4 regions of the Enterobacter roggenkampii genome follow, and region 1 is predicted to be linked to each of the others. Evidence: predicted binding sites of a transcription regulator. Region 1 holds the regulator's gene; each other region holds the start of a gene.

Region 1 (5,335 bases):
AGCGACGGCAGCATCAGCATATGCGTGATGTTGTTGCGGTAGTAGGTCATCAGCACCGCCTGCTCGCGCGGCAGAATGATGATGTCGCCGATCGTGTCCTTCTCCACTTCAAACTTGTTCATCTGCAACGCGTGATCGATAAGTTCACTGGCGGTTGCAGAAGGCACGGTCGAGTCAACCGAATACGGCACGTTACGCATCATGTCCAGATAGCAATCCAGCTGCTCCGTGAGCTGTTCACGGGTCAGCGAGCGCTGACGTGAAGCCAGCAGCGCCGTACAGCACAGGTTCATGGCGTTAGCCGCACCGGCGTTGTTAATGCGCACCATCAGCTCGGACGCGATGCCGTTAACCGTTGGCGTTAGCCAGGCCGGACGCACCGCTTCGATAGGATCGATGGACTCGCGCCACTCCGGCACGTGATGGTTCAGGTAGGTCATCAGCGGCATCGGCTCGCCGAAGTTCACGTAGCCCTGACCGAGATTGCGCAGCTTGCTCAAGCCGCGCAGCATCTGCGGCAGGCTCTCTTTCTCTTTGGTCGCGCCACGCAGCTCTTTCGCGTACGTGCCCACTTCCATCACGTGCTCGTAGCCGATGTAGATAGGCACCAGCGTGATCGGACGGGTACCTCCGCGCAGCATGGCCTGGATGGTCATCGACAGCGTGCCGGTCTTCGGATCGAGCAGACGACCTGTACGGGAACGACCGCCCTCCACGAAGTATTCCACGGAATAGCCGCGGCTGAACAGCTCGCCCAGATACTCGCGGAACACGGTGGAGTAGAGCTTGTTGCCCTTGAAGGTACGACGAATAAAGAACGCGCCCAGGCGACGGAAAATCGGGCCCGCGGGCCAGAAGTTCAGGTTGATACCGGCTGCGATGTGCGGTGGCACCAGCCCCTGGTGATAGAGCACGTAGGAAAGGAGCAGGTAGTCCATGTGGCTGCGGTGGCAGGGGACATAGACAATCTCATGGCCATCGTGCGCCAGCTGACGCACGCGCTCGGCGTTATGGACGTTGATGCCCTGATACAGGCGGTTCCAGGTAAAGCCGAGAATACGATCGGACAGGCGAATCATCTCGTAAGAGAAGTTCGCTGCGATCTCTTCCATCAGCGCAATGGCGTTCTGCTGAGCTTTCTCATGCGAAATTTTCTTGCTGCGCGCTTCGTCTTCAACGGCGCGGGCGATCGCTTTTGAAGCCAACAGCTTGTTGAACAGATCCTGACGCGCCGGGAGGCGTGGCCCTACGGCCGCCAGGCGCTGACGAGCGAAGTGCATACGCGCCACGCGCGCCAGTTTTTGCGCGATGATCTTGTCGGTGCCGTGCTCGTCCGCCATGCGACGCAGCGAAACGGAAGGGGAGAAACGCACAAAGCTGTCGCGTCCCAGCCAGGAGACCGCGAAGAACTTCTGGATGCCGTTAAGCATGCGCAGCGGCGGATTCTCTTCGCCTTTTTCACGACCCGGACGACGACCAAACATCACCGATACCGGCACCATCTGCACATCCAGCTCGGGGTTGCTGCGGTGCAGGTCGAGATAGTCATGGAACAGCTTGATGGACTCTTCTTTCGGCGTGTAATAGGTAAATACGCGCGGCCCGCCGTGGATGAAGACGTAGCGCGGCAGCAGCGTACCGTCAACTTCCAGCGGTTCAAGCGGGTCAGGTAAGTCATGCGCCAGACACTGGGCGCGAAGCGTCAGTAAGTCTGCCTTCGAGTTATAAGGCAAAACGTACATAATAGGGCGCGACGTATCGAGCCCCAGTTCCAGCGCGGGTTCTGCTGGGATAGACTTGCTTTTTACCAGGATGCTTAATGGTAAATTAAGTAATTTGTAGTAAATTCGTGGCCAGCCGGACATAAACGATGTAAAGCCTCTGGTTAATAATGCAATTGCGGCGCAAGGATAACAGAAAGCGCGCAAAATTTCTGTTGTTACCCGTCATACTTCAGGCTGTAGCGAAACGCGCTCCGCCTCATGTTAATGACGCTCTTTTTTAAAAAAGGTTCTTTTAATGGCCAATAATACCACTGGGTTAACGCGTATCATCAAAGCCGCCGGCTATTCATGGAAAGGTTTCCGTGCCGCATGGGTCAACGAAGCCGCTTTTCGCCAGGAGGGCGTCGCCGCAATCATCGCGGTGATCGTCGCCTGTTTCCTTGATGTTGATGCGATTACCCGCGTACTGCTTATCGGTTCCGTACTTCTGGTGATGATAGTGGAAATTCTTAATAGCGCTATTGAGGCCGTTGTTGATCGCATTGGTTCCGATTTCCATGAGCTTTCTGGCCGTGCAAAAGACATGGGCTCTGCTGCCGTGTTGCTGGCGATTATCACTGCCGTTATCACCTGGGTCACCCTGCTTTGGTCACATTTCCTATGAGCCTCGAGGAATAATTAAGTCCCTGGTTTTTTGTGCAGTTTTTGGTTCCAAAATCGCCTTTGACTGTATATACTCACAGCATAACTGTATATACACCCAGGGGGCGGAATGAAAGCGTTAACGACCAGGCAGCAAGAGGTGTTTGATCTCATTCGGGATCATATCGGCCAGACGGGTATGCCACCCACGCGTGCGGAAATCGCGCAGCGTCTGGGCTTCCGTTCTCCGAATGCTGCCGAGGAACACCTGAAAGCGCTGGCGCGTAAGGGTGTGATTGAGATTGTGTCAGGCGCGTCGCGTGGTATCCGCCTGCTGGTGGAAGAAGAGACGGGCATTCCGCTGATAGGGCGTGTTGCTGCAGGTGAGCCGCTGCTGGCACAACAGCATATTGAAGGTCACTACCAGGTCGATCCCGGCATGTTCAAACCGAGCGCTGATTTCCTGCTGCGCGTCAGCGGCATGTCGATGAAAGACATCGGCATTCTTGATGGCGATCTGCTTGCGGTGCATAAAACCCAGGACGTGCGAAACGGCCAGGTCGTGGTCGCACGCATTGATGACGAAGTGACCGTTAAGCGTCTGAAAAAGCAGGGTAACACTGTTCAGTTGCTGCCCGAAAACAGCGAGTTCACCCCGATTGTGGTCGACCTCCGCGAACAGAGCTTCTCTATTGAAGGTCTGGCGGTAGGCGTGATTCGCAACGGTGAATGGCTGTAATCTCTTCCTGACAGGCTATGGCACCGCTGTAGCCTGATTCATTCCCCACTCCCGGTATCTTTCATGTCACTGCTGACGGCATCCGATAAGGCATTGTGGCGTCTTGCTCTGCCGATGATTTTCTCCAATATTACCGTGCCCTTGCTGGGGCTGGTTGATACTGCCGTTATAGGCCATCTTGATTCACCGGTTTATCTTGGCGGCGTGGCGATTGGCGCGACGGCAACCAGCTTCCTGTTTATGCTGCTGCTCTTTTTGCGCATGAGTACCACCGGTCTTACCGCACAGGCTTATGGCGCGAAAGATCCGCTGCGTCTGGCGCGCGCACTGGTGCAGCCGCTGATCCTCGCGCTTGGCGCGGGTGCGTTAATCGTTGTATTGCGGGCCCCCCTGATCGATCTTGCGCTTCATATCGTCGGTGGCAGCGAAGCGGTACTGGCGCAGGCGCGACGGTTCCTGGAAATCCGCTGGCTCAGCGCACCCGCCTCGCTGGCAAACCTGGTTCTGCTGGGGTGGCTACTGGGCGTGCAGTACGCCCGCGCGCCCGTGATTTTGCTGGTGGTGGGTAACCTGCTCAACATTGTTCTGGACGTCTGGCTGGTCATGGGTCTGCATATGAACGTGCAGGGCGCGGCGCTGGCGACGGCGATTGCCGAATACGGGACCTTTATCATTGGCTTGTGGATGGTCCGGCGTGTGCTGGCCATGCGCGGGATCTCCCTGGCGCTGCTCAAAACCGCATGGCGCGGCAATATCCGTAAGCTGCTGGCGCTCAACCGTGACATCATGTTGCGCTCGCTTCTTCTTCAGCTCTGCTTCGGTGCGCTGACGGTTTTCGGGGCTCGACTGGGGCCGGAAATCGTTGCGGTGAATGCGGTATTGTTGACGCTTCTGACCTTTACCGCCTATGCGCTGGACGGATTTGCCTACGCGGTCGAAGCGCATTCCGGGCAGGCGTACGGCGCGCGCGAAAGCGGGCAGCTTCGGGAGGTGTGGCGGGCTGCCTGCCGTCAGTCGGGGCTGGTGGCGCTGGCCTTTGGTCTGGTTTACGCCTGCTTCGGTGAGCAAATCGTTGCATTGCTTACCTCTCTCCCTGCGCTGCGCGAGCTGGCGAGCCACTATCTCATCTGGCAAGTCGTCTTACCGGTGGTTGGCGTCTGGTGTTATCTGCTGGACGGCATGTTTATTGGGGCGACGCGCGGAGCCGAAATGCGCAACAGTATGGCTGTCGCGGCGGCCGGATTTGGCCTGACGCTGCTGACGCTCCCCTGGCTGGGTAATCATGGCCTGTGGCTGGCCCTGGCCGTCTTCCTCTCGCTGCGCGGGTTATCGCTGGCGTTTATCTGGCACCGGCACTGGCAAAACAATACCTGGTTTCCCTCGCGCTCCGATATATCGTGACGGTTAAAGATTCCGAATATGAAATTAACCACGGAATCCTTAACTACAATAATTATCACGTCCAGCAGAAAAGAACGTAACGGACGTTACGACCCGACGCTTAACGAAGAGGACACGATGATGAATAAAGACGAAATCGGCGGCAACTGGAAGCAGTTCAAAGGTAAAGCGAAAGAACAGTGGGGTAAGCTGACGGATGACGACATGACCGTCATCGAAGGTAAACGCGATCAGCTTGTCGGTAAAATCCAGGAGCGTTACGGCTACGCAAAAGACCAGGCGGAAAAAGAAGTGGGCGACTGGGAAAAACGCAACGACTACCGCTGGTAACCGGGCTACACCCGAAAGTATAAGGAAGTACACCCTGAGGGCGGCCATGAGCCGCCTTTTCTTTTGCCGCTAACGCGGCTTTTTCTTCACCAGGATAGAGTGGTCGTGCTGACACGCGTCCTGATGGCGACAGGCTTCCACCTCCACGCACGCGGAACAGAGCCCGTGCGCTTCAATCACGTTATGACGCAGGGCAAAGCCCATTTTCGCTGCCAGCGTATGCATAATATCTTCCACGCCTTCCGCAGCCTCTTCTTTCACCACGCCGCAGCGGTCACAGATAAACATCGCCGATGTGTGGGTGGGCTGATCGAACAGATGGCATAGCACATAGCTGTTGGTGGATTCCACCTTGTGCACGAACCCTTGTTCAAGCAGGAAATCCAGCGCGCGATAGACCGTCGGCGGCTTTGCCTGCGGCTCGCTTTCGCGGAGTAGATCCAGCAGATCGTAGGCGCTGATGGCACCCTGCTGCAGGCTCATCAGACGTAATACTTCA
Region 2 (5,335 bases), 1.3 Mb from region 1:
CGCGTGCTGTGGCGTAACGGTGAAACGCGTTTCTCCCTGATGGGGACCAGTATGTTCTGGGGCGCGGGCGTTACGCTGCGCTTCCTGCTGGTCCTGTGGGTGCCGGTGGCGCTGGGCATTACGGACAACGCGACGCCAACCTATCTTAATGCGATGGTGGCCATCGGCATTGTTGTCGGGGCAGGTGCGGCAGCGAAGCTGGTGACGCTTGAGACGGTTGCACGCTGCATGCCCGCCGGGATCCTGATTGGCGTGGTGGTGCTGATCTTCTCGCTGCAGCATGCGTTATTGCCCGCTTATGCCCTCCTGATCCTGATTGGTATCCTGGGGGGCTTCTTCGTGGTGCCGCTGAACGCGTTGCTGCAGGAACGGGGCAAGCAAACCGTCGGGGCGGGGAATGCCATCGCGGTACAAAATCTGGGTGAAAACCTGGCGATGCTGTTAATGTTGGGACTCTACTCGCTGGCGGTAAAAGTGGGTGTGCCGGTGGTGGGGATTGGCGTCGGGTTTGGCGGGCTGTTTGCGATTGCGATTGCTGCATTATGGCTCTGGCAACGTCGCCGTTGATATATAGCCGGGTGGCGGCTTCGCCTTACCCGGCCTGGGTTTGCGCACCTGCAGGCCCGGTAAGCGTAGCGCCACCGGGCAAAAGTATCAGGCTACGGTGCTGGATAAGTATAAACCTGATGCACCGCTTCAATCTCCGCTAGCACCTCTTCACTCAGGTTCAGATGGAAACTCTCAATATTGGTTTTCAGCTGTTCCATGGTGGTTGCGCCCAGCAGGGTGCTGGCAACAAACGGCTGACGACGCACGAAGGCCAGCGCCATCTGCGCAGGGTCAAGACCGTGACGCTTCGCGATATCCACATAGGCGGCAACGGCTTTCTGCGTCTGCTCGCCGCTGTAGCGGGTAAAGCGGCTAAAGAGGGTATTACGCGCACCGGCCGGTTTCGCACCGTTCAGGTATTTCCCCGTCAGCGTGCCGAAGCCGAGACAGGAGTAGGCGAGCAGCTCCACCTCTTCATACTGCGTCACTTCGGCCAGACCCACTTCATAGCTGCGGTTAAGCAGGCTGTACGGGTTCTGAATAGTCACGATACGCGGCAGATCGTGCTTATCCGCCAGGTGCAGATAGCGCATGACCCCAAAGGCCGTTTCGTTAGAGACACCAATGTAGCGGATTTTTCCCGCACGCTGGCATTCGGTCAGCGCTTCCAGCGTTTCCAGCAGCGTTACGGTGGGGGCGCTCTCATTCCAGCTGTAGCCGAGCTTACCAAAGCAGTTGGTAGGCCGCTGCGGCCAGTGCACCTGGTAGAGGTCGAGATAGTCGGTTTGCAGACGCTTGAGGCTGGCGTCCAGCGCGGCGCGGATATTTTTGCGATCGAGGATCTGGTTCGGGCGGATCCCGGTATCGTTGTTGCGCGCGGGGCCACTGACTTTGGAGGCAATCACCAGCTTTTCACGGTTGCCGCGTTTTGCCAGCCAGTTACCGACGTAGGTTTCGGTAAGTCCCTGCGTCTCAGGACGTGGCGGTACAGGGTACATCTCTGCGACATCAATCAGGTTAATGCCCTGGCTGACGGCGTAATCGAGTTGTGCATGGGCATCGGCTTCGCTGTTTTGTTCACCAAATGTCATCGTGCCCAACCCCAGTTGGCTAATTTCCAGAGCGCTGTGGGGGATACGGTGATAATGCATAGCCGGCTTCCTCAGTAGACTTATAGACCGCGTCAGGCCGTGCCCGACAAAGGAATATAAACATGGCAGAGGGGAAGCAAAAGGGGAAGAAAAAAATCAAAAAGGCCAGCAAGCGACTGACCTCTCTCTGTTTATCGCTCGATAATTTGCGAGACTTCGTCGCGATTGATCTGCATTTTATTGCCTTCCTGGTCGCGGTAGCTGACCAGACCGGTATCATCGTCGACTTCGGGTTTGCCGTCGGTCAGGATCATTCGACCATCTTTTGTCGCCATGACGTAATCGCTGCTACAGCCCGATACAGCAAACGCTAAACCGACTGCTGACACTAACACTGCCCATTTTTTCATCGTTATCGTCCTCATCTGGCTTGTATCAAATCATAATCTAGTATTAACCCGATATGGCGACTTGAGGAAGCGGTAAAATCTTAAAAAGCAGTCGATTATGTTCGAGAGCTCTCAAAATAAGTAAAAAACTATGTTTTCAACAGGAAATGACGTGCGAGTAGTGCACCGGTGAAATTCTTTTTGAGATAAAAACCGCGCGGCAACGTCAGGATAGGCTCGCCCTGCGCGCCGATTGCCTCGGTAAGTGCTTTACTGTTGGCCGCTTTCGGACGCAGCTGTAATACTTCTCCGTGTCGGGCGGTGATACGCTCTACCTGCCCAAGCACAATCATGTCCATCAGTTCCTCCCAGTCCAGACGCAGCTGATGCTCCTCATCCTCGTCAGGGCTCCAGAGCAGCGGCGCGCCAACGCGTCGGTCGGCCAGGGGGATCTGACGCTCACCCTCAACCGGTACCCACAGTACGCGCTTCAGCTTATGGCGAACGTGGCTGGTTTCCCAGGTTACGCCGGTATTGCCGGTTAATGGCGCAACGCAGACGAAGGTGGTCTCAAGCGGCTTGCCCTGGCGGTCTACAGGGATGGTTTTTAACTCCACGCCAAGGGCTGCAAAATCCTGCTCGGGTTTGCTCCCTGCGCTGGCACCCAGCCACAGCTCCAGCAGCATACCGATCCAGCCTTTATCCCGCTTCAGATCCTTTGGGATCGGAAGCCCGGCCATTGCCGCCAGCTCGCCAAGCGAAAAGCCAGCCAGACGCTGTGCCTGCAGTAGCAACTGGCTCTCGCTGGACGGCGGTGAGAGCAAGGGTGTAAGCGGGTGCATGACGGTAACCTTTTGATTAAAAAATAAACGAAGAAATTGTCCCCTGTGGATAGAGTTTAACTATTTCTGTACCAATATGACATCTCTATGATTTATAGGATTTTTTATTGGTCTGAAATCGTTCCGCCTGGGTGAGAAAACCGGTTGTTCAAATCTGGTCACTGACAATGAACAGGATCTTACACCATGTTATCCACAGAAAAATGGGATAACTGGGCATAACCCTGACTACTGTTTCCATTTACAGCCTTGACGTGCGATGAAAATCGAATTTTCAAACAAATTGTGACTAAGTTATTGGCACAATCTGTGGATAAAACCGACGCTGTTCGATCTTTCATCAGTGCGACGATACCTGATGTGACGATCGTCACGCTAATCAGTTTTTTGTTTATGTAAATACGTATAACTATATGAAAATAATCATATTAATTAGGTGGGGTATAAAAGGGTCTTTCGCGGCGCTTGAGGTTGTTCATCGGTAATCAGACACTTCTTCACAACTATATCCACAGAAAAGGTGAATAAAATTCCCTTTGCTGTCTCACTTCTGTTTATAACTCCGCACATATTTGTGAGTTATTCAATTGTTATTAGGTTGCAGGCCTGTAAGAGAGTGGTTTACCGCCTCCCTGTAGTGTGAAACAATCATTCATATATAAGGTTTAGTTTGGGGTAGTCCGGTGATTGATGACGATGGCTACCGCCCAAACGTAGGAATAGTAATTTGTAATCGTCAGGGCCAGGTGATGTGGGCCCGTCGATATGGTCAGCACTCCTGGCAGTTCCCGCAAGGCGGGATCAATCCTGGAGAGTCCCCAGAACAAGCGATGTACCGGGAGCTTTTTGAAGAGGTCGGTTTGAGCCGAAAAGATGTTCGCATCCTGGCTTCGACCCGCAACTGGTTGCGTTACAAGTTACCGAAACGTTTGGTGCGTTGGGACACAAAGCCGGTTTGTATCGGCCAGAAACAGAAGTGGTTTCTGTTGCAGTTGGTGGGCAACGATTCAGACATCAATATGCAAACCAGCAGTACGCCGGAGTTCGATGGCTGGCGCTGGGTGAGCTATTGGTATCCTGTTCGTCAGGTCGTGTCATTTAAGCGCGATGTTTACCGTAGGGTGATGAAAGAGTTTGCAAGTGTGGTGATGCAGCTTCAGGAGATCCCGCCTAAGCCGCAGAGCGCACCTGCCTGGCGACGTAAAAGAGGTTAAGCTACGCAAATCATGCTCACCCGCTTGCGAGAAATAGTCGAGAAGGTGGCCAGCGCGCCGCGTCTGAACGAGGCGCTGAATATTCTGGTCACCGACATCTGTCTTGCGATGGAGACCGAGGTCTGTTCGGTGTATCTGGCCGACCACGATCGGCGCTGCTATTACCTGATGGCGACCCGTGGTTTGAAAAAACCGCGTGGACGCACCGTAACGCTCGCATTTGATGAGGGTATCGTGGGTCTGGTTGGGCGACTGGCTGAACCCATTAACCTTGCTGACGCGCAAAAACACCCCAGCTTTAAATACATTCCTTCCGTAAAAGAAGAGCGCTTCCGCGCTTTCCTTGGCGTGCCGATTATCCAGCGTCGCCAGCTTCTCGGCGTGCTGGTTGTCCAGCAGCGTGAGCTACGTCAGTACGACGAAAGCGAGGAGTCATTCCTCGTCACGCTGGCCACGCAGATGGCGGCGATCCTTTCCCAGTCTCAGCTTGCCGCGCTCTTTGGCCAGTATCGCCATACGCGCATTCGTGCCCTTCCGGCCTCGCCAGGCGTGGCGATTGCTGAAGGCTGGATGGATGCCACGCTGCCGCTCATGGAGCAGGTTTACGAAGCCTCAACGCTTGATGAAGCGCTGGAGCGCGAGCGTCTTACCGCCGCGCTGGAAGAGGCCGCGAATGAATTTCGTCGCTACAGCAAGCGCTTTGCCGCAGGCGCGCAAAAAGAGACGGCGGCCATCTTTGACCTCTATTCGCACCTGCTTTCCGATGCGCGCCTGCGCCGTGAGCTTTTTGCGGAAGTGGATAAAGGCTCGGTCGCGGAGTGGGCGGTTAAGAAGGTCATCGAAAAATTTGCCGATCAATTTGCGGCACTGACCGACGGTTACCTGAAAGAGCGCGCAGGCGATCTGCGCGCCCTGGGGCAGCGCCTGCTGTTCCATCTTGATGACACCATTCAGGGGCCGAACGCCTGGCCAAAACGGTTTGTTCTGGTCGCCGATGAACTCTCAGCAACGACGCTGGCTGAACTGCCGCAGGACAGGCTGGCCGGTGTGGTGGTGCGCGATGGTGCCGCCAATTCACACGCCGCCATTATGGTGCGCGCGCTGGGTATCCCTACCGTAATGGGGGCGGACATTCAGCCGTCGGTACTTCATCGCCGTACGCTGGTGGTCGACGGCTATCGCGGTGAGCTGCTGGTCGATCCTGAGCCGGTTCTGCTCCAGGAATACCAGCGTCTTATCAGCGAAGAGAA
Region 3 (5,335 bases), 2.1 Mb from region 1:
TCGGCGAAGGTGATATCCAGCGCCGGTAAGTTACGCGGCTCTGTTTGCAGAACGATATTCATGGCCGCGCGATCGGCATCGCTGAAGAAACCGTTATAGAGTTGGGCGTCCACGTTTTCAGACGGCACGAACGGCTCGGCTTCGGCAAAAATGGTCACGACTTTCTCGCGCACCTGCGGATTTTCACGCAGCACTTTGAGATTATCGAGGCAGTGCTGGCGGTTAATGCCCAGCCTGTCAGCATCTTCCGGGCGCAGCGTATTCGCCTGCGCCAGGACCGGACATTTATTGATATGCACCAGTTTGACCGGCACCGCCGGCAGATCGCCGAGCTCGTTTTTCGGGGTATAAAGCCGTTCGCGCAGGGTATCGCTGTCGAGTTCGAGCAGCGGTGAAATATCGCCCGCCAGGTCCACCATGATGACCGCATTACGGTTGTCCGGATGCCAGGCCAGCGGCGCAACCCAGCTGGTATTGCCGCGCCAGGCGCCAAACATGCCGGAAATATGCACCAGGGGCTTCATCTGCGGTACGTCGATAAGGGTCATGAGCTTCTGCTTGCTTCGGTGGCTCAGCAGATATTCAAACAGCCGGGGCTGTGCGCTTTTCACCAGCTTTGCCATGGCAATGGTGGCATAGACGTCCGCCATCGCGTCGTGGGCATTGCTGTGCTCGATACCGTTGGCGCGCGTCAGGTGTTCCAGCCGGAAGCTTGTCAGACCTTCCTCATTTTCCGGCCAGTGAATGCCCTCAGGACGCAGGGCGTAGCAGGCGCGCATGATGTCGAGTAAATCCCAGCGTGAATTGCGGTTCTGCCAGCTCCAGGCGTAGGGATCGTAGAAGTTGCGATAGAAGATGTTGCGCGTCACTTCGTCATCGAAGCGGATGTTGTTGTAACCGACCACGCAGGTATTGGGAACGGTAAACAGGTCGTGGATGCGTCGGGCGAATTCTGCCTCGTTAACGCCTTTTTCCCGCGCTTCCTGCGGGGTGATCCCGGTGACCATGACCGCGCCGGGCTGCGGCAGGTAATCATCCGCCGGCTTGCAGTAAAAGACCTCAGGCTCGCCGATGATGTTGAATTCGTCGTCGGTACGGATGGCGGCAAACTGCGCCGGTCGGTCCAGCGCCGGATGCGTGCCAAAGGTTTCGTAGTCGTGGAACAAAAAAGTCGGGCGAGCGGCAGAGTCAGACACCAGTAATACCATCCTGTTAAAAAATGACGTCACTATGGTAAACGATCGTGCGGGTCAGACCGAATAAAAAGCACCGCCGCGTCGCAAATTTGCGCGCCAGCTTCAGAGAAAAATCTGCGTTCTGTCACATTTTTTTGCAATTAAGCCAGGTAACGACATCAGAACTCCCGTAAAAAGGTCATCGATTTTTAATGACCTGAGGATATACCGTTGAAACGCCGTCTGTTTATTGCTGTTTCTTTACTCGCTTCGAGTGTCTCATCTGCTTTTGCGGCCGAACCACTGGATTTTTCGCCGCAGCCTCCGGCCATTCAGGCTGGCTCCTGGGTGCTGATGGATTACACGACTGGTCAGATTTTAACGGCGGGCAACGAACATCAACAACGTAATCCGGCGAGCCTGACCAAGCTGATGACGGGTTATGTGGTGGATCGGGCCATTGATAGCCACCGCATTACCCCGGATGACATCGTCACCGTAGGGCGTGATGCCTGGGCAAAAGGGAACCCGGTGTTTGACGGTTCATCGCTGATGTTCCTGAAGGAGGGCGATCGCGTCACCGTGCGCGATCTGAGCCGCGGCCTGATTGTCGATTCCGGCAACGACGCCTGCGTGGCGCTCGCCGATCACGTGGCGGGCGGGCAGCCGCAGTTCGTGAAGATGATGAACGACTATGTGCAGAAGCTGAACCTGCGTGATACCCACTTCGAAACCGTCCACGGGCTGGACGCGCCGGGCCAGCATAGCTCGGCGTATGACCTGGCCGTTCTCTCCCGGGCCATTATCCACGGTGAGCCCGAGTTTTATCATATGTACAGCGAAAAGAGCCTGACATGGAACGGGATCACCCAGCAGAACCGTAACGGCCTGCTGTGGGATAAGACCATGAACGTAGACGGGCTGAAAACGGGGCATACCTCGGGGGCCGGCTTTAACCTGATTGCATCCGCTGTTGACGGTCAGCGTCGTTTGATTGCCGTTGTAATGGGAGCGGACAGCCCGAAAGGGCGTGAGGACCAGGCCCGAAAACTGCTGCACTGGGGGCAGCAGAATTTCGATACGGTGCAGATCCTGCATAACGGAAAAAAAGTGGGAACGGAGCGCATCTGGTACGGCGACAAGGAGCAGGTAAAACTGGGCACCGACCAGGACTTCTGGCTGGCCTTGCCGAAAGCGGAGGTGCCCAATATCAAAGCCAAATACGTGCTGGATAAAAAAGAGCTGGAAGCGCCGATTGCCGCGCATCAGCGTGTCGGGGAGATCCAGCTTTACGATCGCGACAAGGTGGTAGCCCACTGGCCGCTGGTAACGCTGGAAGCCGTTGATAAAGGCGGCCTGTTCTCTCGTCTGAGCGATTATCTGCATCACACGCTTTAACCGCCGATGAGCAGACTGGCAGGGTTGCGAGTCTGCTCACATAATAAACACTCCTTGTTTGCTGATAATGATAATCCAGTTTTATAGTGTATAAATATACAGTGATAAGCGGAGGTAGCATGGACTACAGCATTACGCAGCAACAGAAACGTAAGATTGCCGGTTTTCATTTGGTCGGTCCGTGGGAACACACGGTAAAACAGGGCTTTGAACAGCTGGTCATGTGGGTCGACGGGCGTCACATTGAGCCGCTGGAGTGGGTGGCGGTCTACTACGATAACCCCGATGAGGTCCCGGCCGAAAAACTGCGCTGCGATACGGCCGTTACCGTACCGGACGATTTTGTGATCCCGGAAAACAGCGAAGGCGTCATGATGACGGAAATCGCGGGAGGGGATTATGCCGTGGCGACGGCGCGTGTGGAAAACTATGACTTTGCCACGCCGTGGTATCAGTTCTTCAATTCCCTGCTGCAGGACAATAAGTATCAAATGGCGCTCAAACCCTGCTTCGAGCGCTACCTGAATGACGGCAACGCGGACGGCTACTGGGATATTGAAATGTATATCGCGGTTGAGCACAAACCGGTTTAGGCCTGCTGAATAAAGGGTTTTTCAGCCGGGACCGTTCCGCCCGGCTGAAAACACAGTACAATTGTGATTTGCCGTGTAGCTGGAGAGCGGGTGTGCGTCCCGACAAATCATTAACCCCTTTTGAAATTCGATTGTATAAACACTACCGCGTGGTGCACGGGTGTCGCATCGCGCTGGCGTTCGTGTTGACGTTTGTCCTGGTCCGCTTGCTGGATGTTCCGGAAGGGACGTGGCCGCTGATCACGCTGGTGGTGGTGATGGGGCCCATCTCGTTTTGGGGCAACGTTGTCCCGCGCGCCTTCGAGCGTATTGGCGGGACCGTGTTAGGTTCGGCCCTGGGGCTAATCGCCCTGAAGCTGGAACTTATCTCGTTTCCGGTCATGCTGATATGGTGCGGTGCCGCCATGTTCCTGTGCGGCTGGCTGGCGTTGGGTAAGCGTCCTTATCAGGCGCTGCTGATTGGTATCACGCTTGCGGTGGTGGTCGGCGCACCCGCCGGGGATATGACCACGGCGCTGTGGCGAAGCGGGGATGTCATTCTGGGTTCACTGCTCGCCATGCTGTTTACCGGCATCTGGCCGCAGCGGGCTTTTCTGCACTGGCGTATCCAGATGGCCAACTATGTCACCGCGTTTAACCGCGTCTATCAGGCCGGTTTTTCCCCTAATCTGGTTGAACGCCCCCGGCTGGAAAAGCATCTGCAAACCATCCTCAACGACGTGGTCAAAATGCGCGGCCTGATCACGCCCGCCAGCAAAGAGACCCATATTCAGAAAGCGATTTTCGAAGCCATCCAGACGGTAAGCCGCAACCTGGTGTGCATGCTTGAACTGCAAATCAACGCGCACTGGGCCTCTCGTCCGAGCCATCTGTTGATGCTTAACGCGCAGACCCTCAAAGAGACCCAGCAGATGACGCAGCAAACGCTGTTGACCATCGCTCATGCGCTCTACGAAGGTAACCCGCAGCCGATACTAGCAAACAGCGAGCGGCTGAATGAGATCGTTGCGGAGCTGAAGCAGTTAATCAATGAGCGGCAGGGCGATAACGTGGCGGAAACGCCCATTCATGGCTATGTCTGGCTGAGTATGGAACTGGCGCGACAGCTTGAGCTGCTATCGCATCTGATTTGTCGGGCGCTGCGCAAATAAAACGCGGATGTGACGCCTGCTGCTTCGATTCAGCAGCAATTGGGGTTATGATAGGTTTAAACGATATACTCATTGTCATTCGCAGCCGCTGTCAGTAAGGTTATTGTTACAACGGTTGCTTTAACGAATCCGAATCTCACATTATCAGGGGTGTAAAAATGGAAACTACCAAGCCTTCGTTCCAGGATGTTCTGGAATTCGTCCGCCTGTTCCGCCGCAAAAACAAGCTGCAGCGTGAAATCCAGGACGTTGAGAAGAAGATCCGTGACAACCAGAAACGTGTTCTGCTGCTCGACAACCTGAGCGACTACATCAAGCCAGGCATGAGTGTTGAAGCTATTCAGGGCATCATCGCCAGCATGAAGAGCGACTATGAAGACCGTGTTGATGATTACATCATCAAAAACGCTGAACTGTCCAAAGAGCGTCGCGACATCTCTAAGAAGCTGAAAGTGATGGGCGAAATCAAAAACGGCGAAGCAAAAAGCGAGTAATCGCAGCGAATCGTGAAAAAGGCTCTCTGGTGACAGAGGGCCTTTTTTTATGACTCAGAACGTGGCTGTAGCTGATAAATCCAGGCTTGAACCTGCTTGCCTTCAGTGGTGGTCACCGTGACCTCAACCCGGTCATAGCCGTCTTCAAACTCATCCAGCATTTGCCAGTGTGCGGAAAGGTTATCAGAGATAAACAGATAGCCTTCGACGCGCGGTCCATCGGAGTGGAGGACAATCCCGGGAAAGTCTGCCGCCGCACCCCAGCCGCGTTCGTAGAACGTACCGGAGACGAAACCGGCCAGCCATTCACCGCCGATGTTTTCAAGGATATGCGCATTAGAATGGCCCGGACGCAGCGTGCCGTAGACAAACAGAGCGTTCATTTTCCCTCATCCGCAAAGCAAAAAGCCTGCTTTAAAAGCAGGCTTTTTAAATTTGGCTCCTCTGACTGGACTCGAACCAGTGACATACGGATTAACAGTCCGCCGTTCTACCGACTGAACTACAGAGGAATCGTTGTGGAG
Region 4 (5,335 bases), 1.3 Mb from region 1:
GCGATACGATACTGGCCGCCAAAAACGGCGTTCGCTTCCGGCTTTAGCTGACGCACGGCATCCCCGAACAACGTCAGGTATTCCGCTTCTTCCGGGGCTTTGAGCAGCATGAAAGGCGCAGTTGCCCAGGGGCTTAATACCTGCTCCAGCGCATAATGCAAACGGGGCTGCGTATCGCTAAGGATGAATTCGTGTTCTTTTGCGAGATCTGGCTGTGCAAACAGTTCCTGATAACTTTCGGTATCCGGAACAAGGTCACGCCATGCAAGTTTCGTAATGGTCAAAGTTGATGTTTTTTAGTCAGATGTAAAAGCGTGGAGTATACCGTAAGCGGGGGGCTCTACCCAAGCAGGATTGGGGATTTCGACAGGGTGATTGGCTGCATTCACTCACAGGATATGATTTCTTTTCAGCAGATTGCTAAAAAACTGATATTCTGAACAGAGTTACGTGGTAACACTGAGATCGCAATGAAATATCAACAACTGGAAAATCTCGAAAGCGGCTGGAAATGGAAGTACCTGGTCAAAAAGCACCGTGAAGGGGAGCTGATCACCTGCTACATCGAAGCCAGCGCTGCGCAAGAAGCCGTGGATATTTTGCTGACCCTCGAAAACGAACCGGTACAGGTCAACGGCTGGATTGAGAAACACATTAATCCTGCGTTGTTAAACCGGATGAAGCAAACTATCCGCGCGCGACGCAAACGGCATTTTAATGCTGAGCACCAGCACACTCGCAAAAAATCAATCGACCTGGAATTTGTTGTCTGGCAGCGCCTGGCCGGGCTGGCACAACGACGGGGTAAAACGCTGTCGGAAACCATCGTGCAGTTGATTGAGGATGCAGAACATAAAGAGAAGTACGCCAACCAGATGTCGACACTGAAGAATGACCTTCAGGCGCTGTTGGGTAAAAAGTAGTTTTTTACTTTTCTTCAGACAATAAAAAACCCCGCATTGCGGGGTTTTTTTATAAGACGATAACTTATGCCGCTGGCTGAGTTACAACGTCTTTGATGCCTTTAACTTCGATCTCTACGCGACGATCTGGAGCCAGGCAGTCGATCAGTGCAGCGCGAGCTTTCACGTTGTCACAGGTGTTGCCAGTAACTGGGTTAGCTTCGCCCATACCACGTGGGGAGATCTTGTTAGCTGGGATACCTTTAGAGATCAGGTAATCAACAACAGACTGAGCACGTTTCTCAGACAGTTTCTGGTTGTAAGCGTCAGAACCGATACGGTCGGTGAAGCCCAGAACCACTACAGAACCGTCTTTAGGATCCAGGTTGCTCAGCTGGGTGTACAGCTGATCCAGTGCCTGCTGGCCTTCTGGTTTCAGAGTCGCTTTGTTGAAGTTGAACAGAACGTCAGACTTCAGAGTGAAGTGCTTGGTCTGTACTTCTGGAGCTGGAGCCGGCGCTGGAGCAACAACTGGTGCTGCTTCTTCCTGCTGGCCGAAACGGTAGGAAACACCTACGCTCAGCATGCCGTTGTCTGGACGAACACCAACGGTGTTGCCGTCGCCGATGTTGTTAACCCACTGGTATTCCAGACGGGTAGCGATGTCACGGGTCATAGCCCACTCAACGCCACCAGCGAATACTGGGGAAACACCGGTGTCATGGTCGTCGCCAGCGATGCTGTTGCTGGAGTCAGCGCGCCATACCATGCCGCCCAGACGGGTGTACACGTCCAGATCGTCAGTTACTGGGTAACCCAGTTTAGCGGTCAGCTGAACGCCCTGTGCTTTGAAAGCGCCGTTTACGGTGTCGCCTTTGTATGGCATACGACCTAACCAGTCGTAACCCATTTCAAAACCAACATACGGGTTAACCTGATAGCCACCGAACGCACCTGCACCAAGCTGGCTCTCGTGAGTTGGGCCATCATTGTTCAGGCTGCTGTTGTACCAGCCGGTGTCGTGGAACTGAGACCAGCCCAGTTTACCACCTGCATACCAGGTATTATCTTTCGGAGCGGCCTGCGCTACGGTAGCGAAGCCAGCCAGTGCCACTGCAATCGCGATAGCTGTCTTTTTCATTTTTTGCGCCTCGTTATCATCCAAAATTCGCCATGAAAGTCTCAAGAGAGAATCACGGTTAAATCCTTCACCGGGGGGCGTGGTCAAATATAAATCTACCGATATCTTCGGCTTAGGCCGAGCACCCCTGGCGATGTAAAGTCTACAACGTAGCTGAAAACTTACAAGTGTGAAGTCCGTCAGGCATATGAAAAAAAAAGTTCCGTATACCGATTATTTAACATTTTTTGAACGAATTTTGTGCAATAAAATTAAGGAGAACCGCACCAGACAAGCCTTGCCGCAATTTTAAGGCCGGGAACTAAAATCCCATCTTGCGGTCAAAAAAAATTCCAGGAAAAATCTTAATTTCACTCAATGATACAAATTTGAGTGAATTTTTAGCCCTGAAAGTTGTCCTCTGCGGTAAGAATCCGATCGAACCGGACGCATAATGAACCCGATCGCATTCCCTTCTTCAGCGGCTTCAGTCAGTCGGAAATGTTCCTCTTCCGTCAATTCTTCCGGTAACCAACCAATCACCACGCTGTAATTTCCTGTGCGTAACGCGCGGATCATCGACTCAACGGTATCGCAAGGCGAAAGTTGATTAATCTGCATGACCTTGGTCAGCGGAAGGCCTGCGGATTGAACCCACTCGCGACTCAGCTTTTGCTGAGGCGTGAGCCAAAGCTGCCAGCGTGATTGCTGACCGAGCTGTTGTAATAATGGCAGTAAAAGAAGTTGCGTTAACAAGGGCTGGTCTTCACGATAAACCACTTCACTGATAAGCCCTGTGGAAACACGCTCGACGGAATTCTGCGCGACATTGCCTGCGGCAGAAGAGAGAGAGGTTGCGCGATTTGCATAGCCTGAAGTGTGCATATTCATTCCAGCCCTGTAGTTACTGTATGGATATACAGTAACCCCTGTATGCCCAAAGATCAACCTCATTTTCGGAAAGCGACTCGCAAAATTCATTCAATCTTGATGCCCCTCGAAAAATCATCTTGCTCAACGACGATAAGTTGCCTATTTTCCTGCTAACGGATCCGCTAGTAAGAAATTTCGTTGTTAGCCTATGATTTTGAAGGGAAATATCATGAAAAAGATATCTTATGAACGGATTTATAAATCCCAGGAATACCTCTCTCCGTTGGGCGAGATTCATCATCGCGCGCTGTTTGGCGGTTACACCCTGGCGGTCGATGATGCGGTCTTTGCCATGGTGTCCGATGGCGAACTTTACCTTCGCGCGTGTGAAGAGAGTGCAAAATACTGTGTAAAAAATGCTTCCTCCTTCTTGACGTTGATGAAGCGAGGCCGCCCGGTGCTGCTCAACTATTATCGTGTGGATGACGGATTATGGCAGGACAGGGAGCGGTTGCTTCAGCTCTCCTCGTTTGCACTCAGTGCGGCAAGGAAAGAGCGCTACCGGCGTCATCAACGAACCCGTCTTAAGGATCTGCCGAACCTGACCTTTCAGCTTGAAGTTTTGCTCTTTGAAGCCGGTATCACCAATGAAGAAACGCTGCGGGCGCTGGGCGCCAGAGTGAGCTGGCTGAAGATGCGGGCAAAGAATAAGGCACTCAGTATAAAAGTGCTCTTTGCGCTGGAAGGGGCTATCGAAGGGCTGCATGAGGCGGCGCTCCCGGCAGGTATCCGCCGGGAACTGACGGAGTGGTTTAATGCGCTGCCTGAGCCGCAGGAGAGTCGTTCCTCCAGGTAGCGATGTGCTGTTGCAGCCGGCAAATTTCAGGCAGCAGAGCGATCAGCAGGCCTATCTGCTGAAGAACCAGCGGCGCTTTGCTGTCATTTCCCGGGTCAAGATGCGCAATGCGTTGAGCCAGTTCATCCAGAGCCTGTCGAACGCGCGGTTCATCGGCCGGGCGGTGATGAAGCGCATCATCGACATAGCAGACGGCGTCATCGAGGAGGTTGAGAACCGCCGGGTTAGTGAGCTTCTCGCGGTGGGCCCCCAGCGTCGAAATATAGCTGGTGAAGGTATGGTTAAGGCAGAGCAGGCGGAACGCTGTCTCACGAATCTCAGCCGTGGCGCGCGGCTCCGTTGACATGTTAGAGACAACGGAGGCCAGTTCAGCATCACTGTTATGCGCGTCGCGACGTGCTATCCGGTAAGCCAGACGGTTATCGCGGCCCTGGTGGTACTGCTCCAGAATAGCGTCAAGGTAACGACAGTTGGCATTCATCGCCCTGTCTACCACGCGCGGCAAATTGCGAAAACGCCAGTCCGGCCAGATAAAGCTGACCGCGGCCCAGGCAATCGCGCAGCCAATCAGCGTATCAATCACGCGGGGCAGGGCGACTTCAAACCCTTCACCCAGCAGATTAAAGCAGAGCAGCACCAGCAGCGTGATGAACATGGTGGCATGGGCGTACTGCACGTTGCGAAACGCGAAAAACAGCACGCCGGTGATCACGATCAGAATCAGCTGCCCTTCGACGGAAGGCACGAAATAAAGCACCGGCAGGCCGATTGCGACGCCGACCAGCGTGCCGATAATGCGCAGCGCAAGACGGTGTCGGGTGGCGTTATAGTTCGGCTGGCAGACGAACAGGCTGGTCAGCAGGATCCAGTAGCCATGATGCAGCCCGGTTATCTGGATAAAGGCATAACCCACGCACAGCACCAGCGACATTCTCACCGCGTGGCGAAAGAGCGCCGACTCCGGGGTAAAGTTGCGGCTCAGGCGAAGCCACATATCGCTAAAACTGTGCACGCTGTCATCAGCAAGCTGATTGTCGACCTCACTGCCCGGAAGCGCCATCGCCTGCTCGGACTCAATGGTCGCCAGCTGTGCATCAATTGCCCGCAGGTTGTTCAGCAGAAAGCCCAGCGCTTTAATGTGTTCCGGTGACGTTCCGCTGGCCTGAACGCGGTCGAGCGCCGCGTCAAGATGGCTGAAGACGCGTTCAAAACGTGGGTCATGCTGATAAGGCGTGCGCAGCAGAATGGAGCGCGAGAGCTGCTGGCACGCCTGGGACTGCATGGACAGCAGGCGCTGGAAGCGGAACATCACGTCGCTGTAGCGGAACTTCTCTCGCAGGGCGGCATACTGGACGTGCGAGGAGCTGGCGCGTTCATGAATGTCCTGGGCAGCAAAATAGTAGTGTAAGGTTCTTCGCGTTCCGCGCTGACCGCGATCGCCGCGCAGACGGGTCAGCAGAGAGGCTTTTGTCTGGTTAAGGGTGGCGACCAGTTGACCATTTGCCAGCGCCAGATCGTAGAGCGGCGCCTGGCTTTCTTCCTCGATATCCGGGTCGAACAGCCGGGATTTCAGTTCCAGATAGT

The links. The regulator LexA, encoded in region 1, represses DNA repair genes until DNA is damaged. The targets are predictions, from matches to a motif close to TNCTGTATGTACATACAGNA.
Region 2: a site for LexA is predicted at 3,101-3,120, ahead of mutH (DNA mismatch repair endonuclease MutH). Genes of this name have one in related genera too.
Region 3: a site for LexA is predicted at 2,658-2,677, ahead of sbmC (DNA gyrase inhibitor SbmC). Genes of this name have one in related genera too.
Region 4: a site for LexA is predicted at 2,928-2,947, ahead of sulA (SOS-induced cell division inhibitor SulA). Genes of this name have one in related genera too.

What each region holds. Positions count from the first base shown of each region.
Region 1 covers NZ_CP017184.1:317,694-323,028, forward strand. The annotation lists gene plsB (glycerol-3-phosphate 1-O-acyltransferase PlsB) at 1-1,865, opposite strand, end outside; gene BFV67_RS01450 (diacylglycerol kinase) at 2,020-2,388, shown strand; gene lexA (transcriptional repressor LexA) at 2,497-3,105, shown strand; gene dinF (MATE family efflux transporter DinF) at 3,169-4,506, shown strand; gene BFV67_RS01465 (CsbD family protein) at 4,627-4,836, shown strand; gene zur (zinc uptake transcriptional repressor Zur) at 4,906-5,335, opposite strand, start outside.
Region 2 covers NZ_CP017184.1:3,801,437-3,806,771, reverse strand. The annotation lists gene lplT (lysophospholipid transporter LplT) at 1-567, shown strand, start outside; gene BFV67_RS17810 (NADP(H)-dependent aldo-keto reductase) at 660-1,700, opposite strand; gene BFV67_RS17805 (YgdI/YgdR family lipoprotein) at 1,832-2,050, opposite strand; gene mutH (DNA mismatch repair endonuclease MutH) at 2,179-2,871, opposite strand; gene rppH (RNA pyrophosphohydrolase) at 3,555-4,085, shown strand; gene ptsP (phosphoenolpyruvate--protein phosphotransferase) at 4,098-5,335, shown strand, end outside.
Region 3 covers NZ_CP017184.1:2,973,997-2,979,331, reverse strand. The annotation lists gene sbcB (exodeoxyribonuclease I) at 1-1,208, opposite strand, end outside; gene dacD (serine-type D-Ala-D-Ala carboxypeptidase DacD) at 1,407-2,573, shown strand; gene sbmC (DNA gyrase inhibitor SbmC) at 2,693-3,166, shown strand; gene BFV67_RS14030 (FUSC family protein) at 3,259-4,317, shown strand; gene BFV67_RS14025 (DUF496 family protein) at 4,476-4,811, shown strand; gene BFV67_RS14020 (gamma-glutamylcyclotransferase family protein) at 4,859-5,194, opposite strand; tRNA gene BFV67_RS14015 (tRNA-Asn) at 5,248-5,323, opposite strand.
Region 4 covers NZ_CP017184.1:1,611,705-1,617,039, forward strand. The annotation lists gene BFV67_RS07385 (AAA family ATPase) at 1-284, opposite strand, end outside; gene matP (macrodomain Ter protein MatP) at 471-923, shown strand; gene ompA (porin OmpA) at 988-2,043, opposite strand; gene sulA (SOS-induced cell division inhibitor SulA) at 2,398-2,907, opposite strand; gene BFV67_RS07405 (TfoX/Sxy family DNA transformation protein) at 3,125-3,751, shown strand; gene yccS (YccS family putative transporter) at 3,708-5,335, opposite strand, start outside.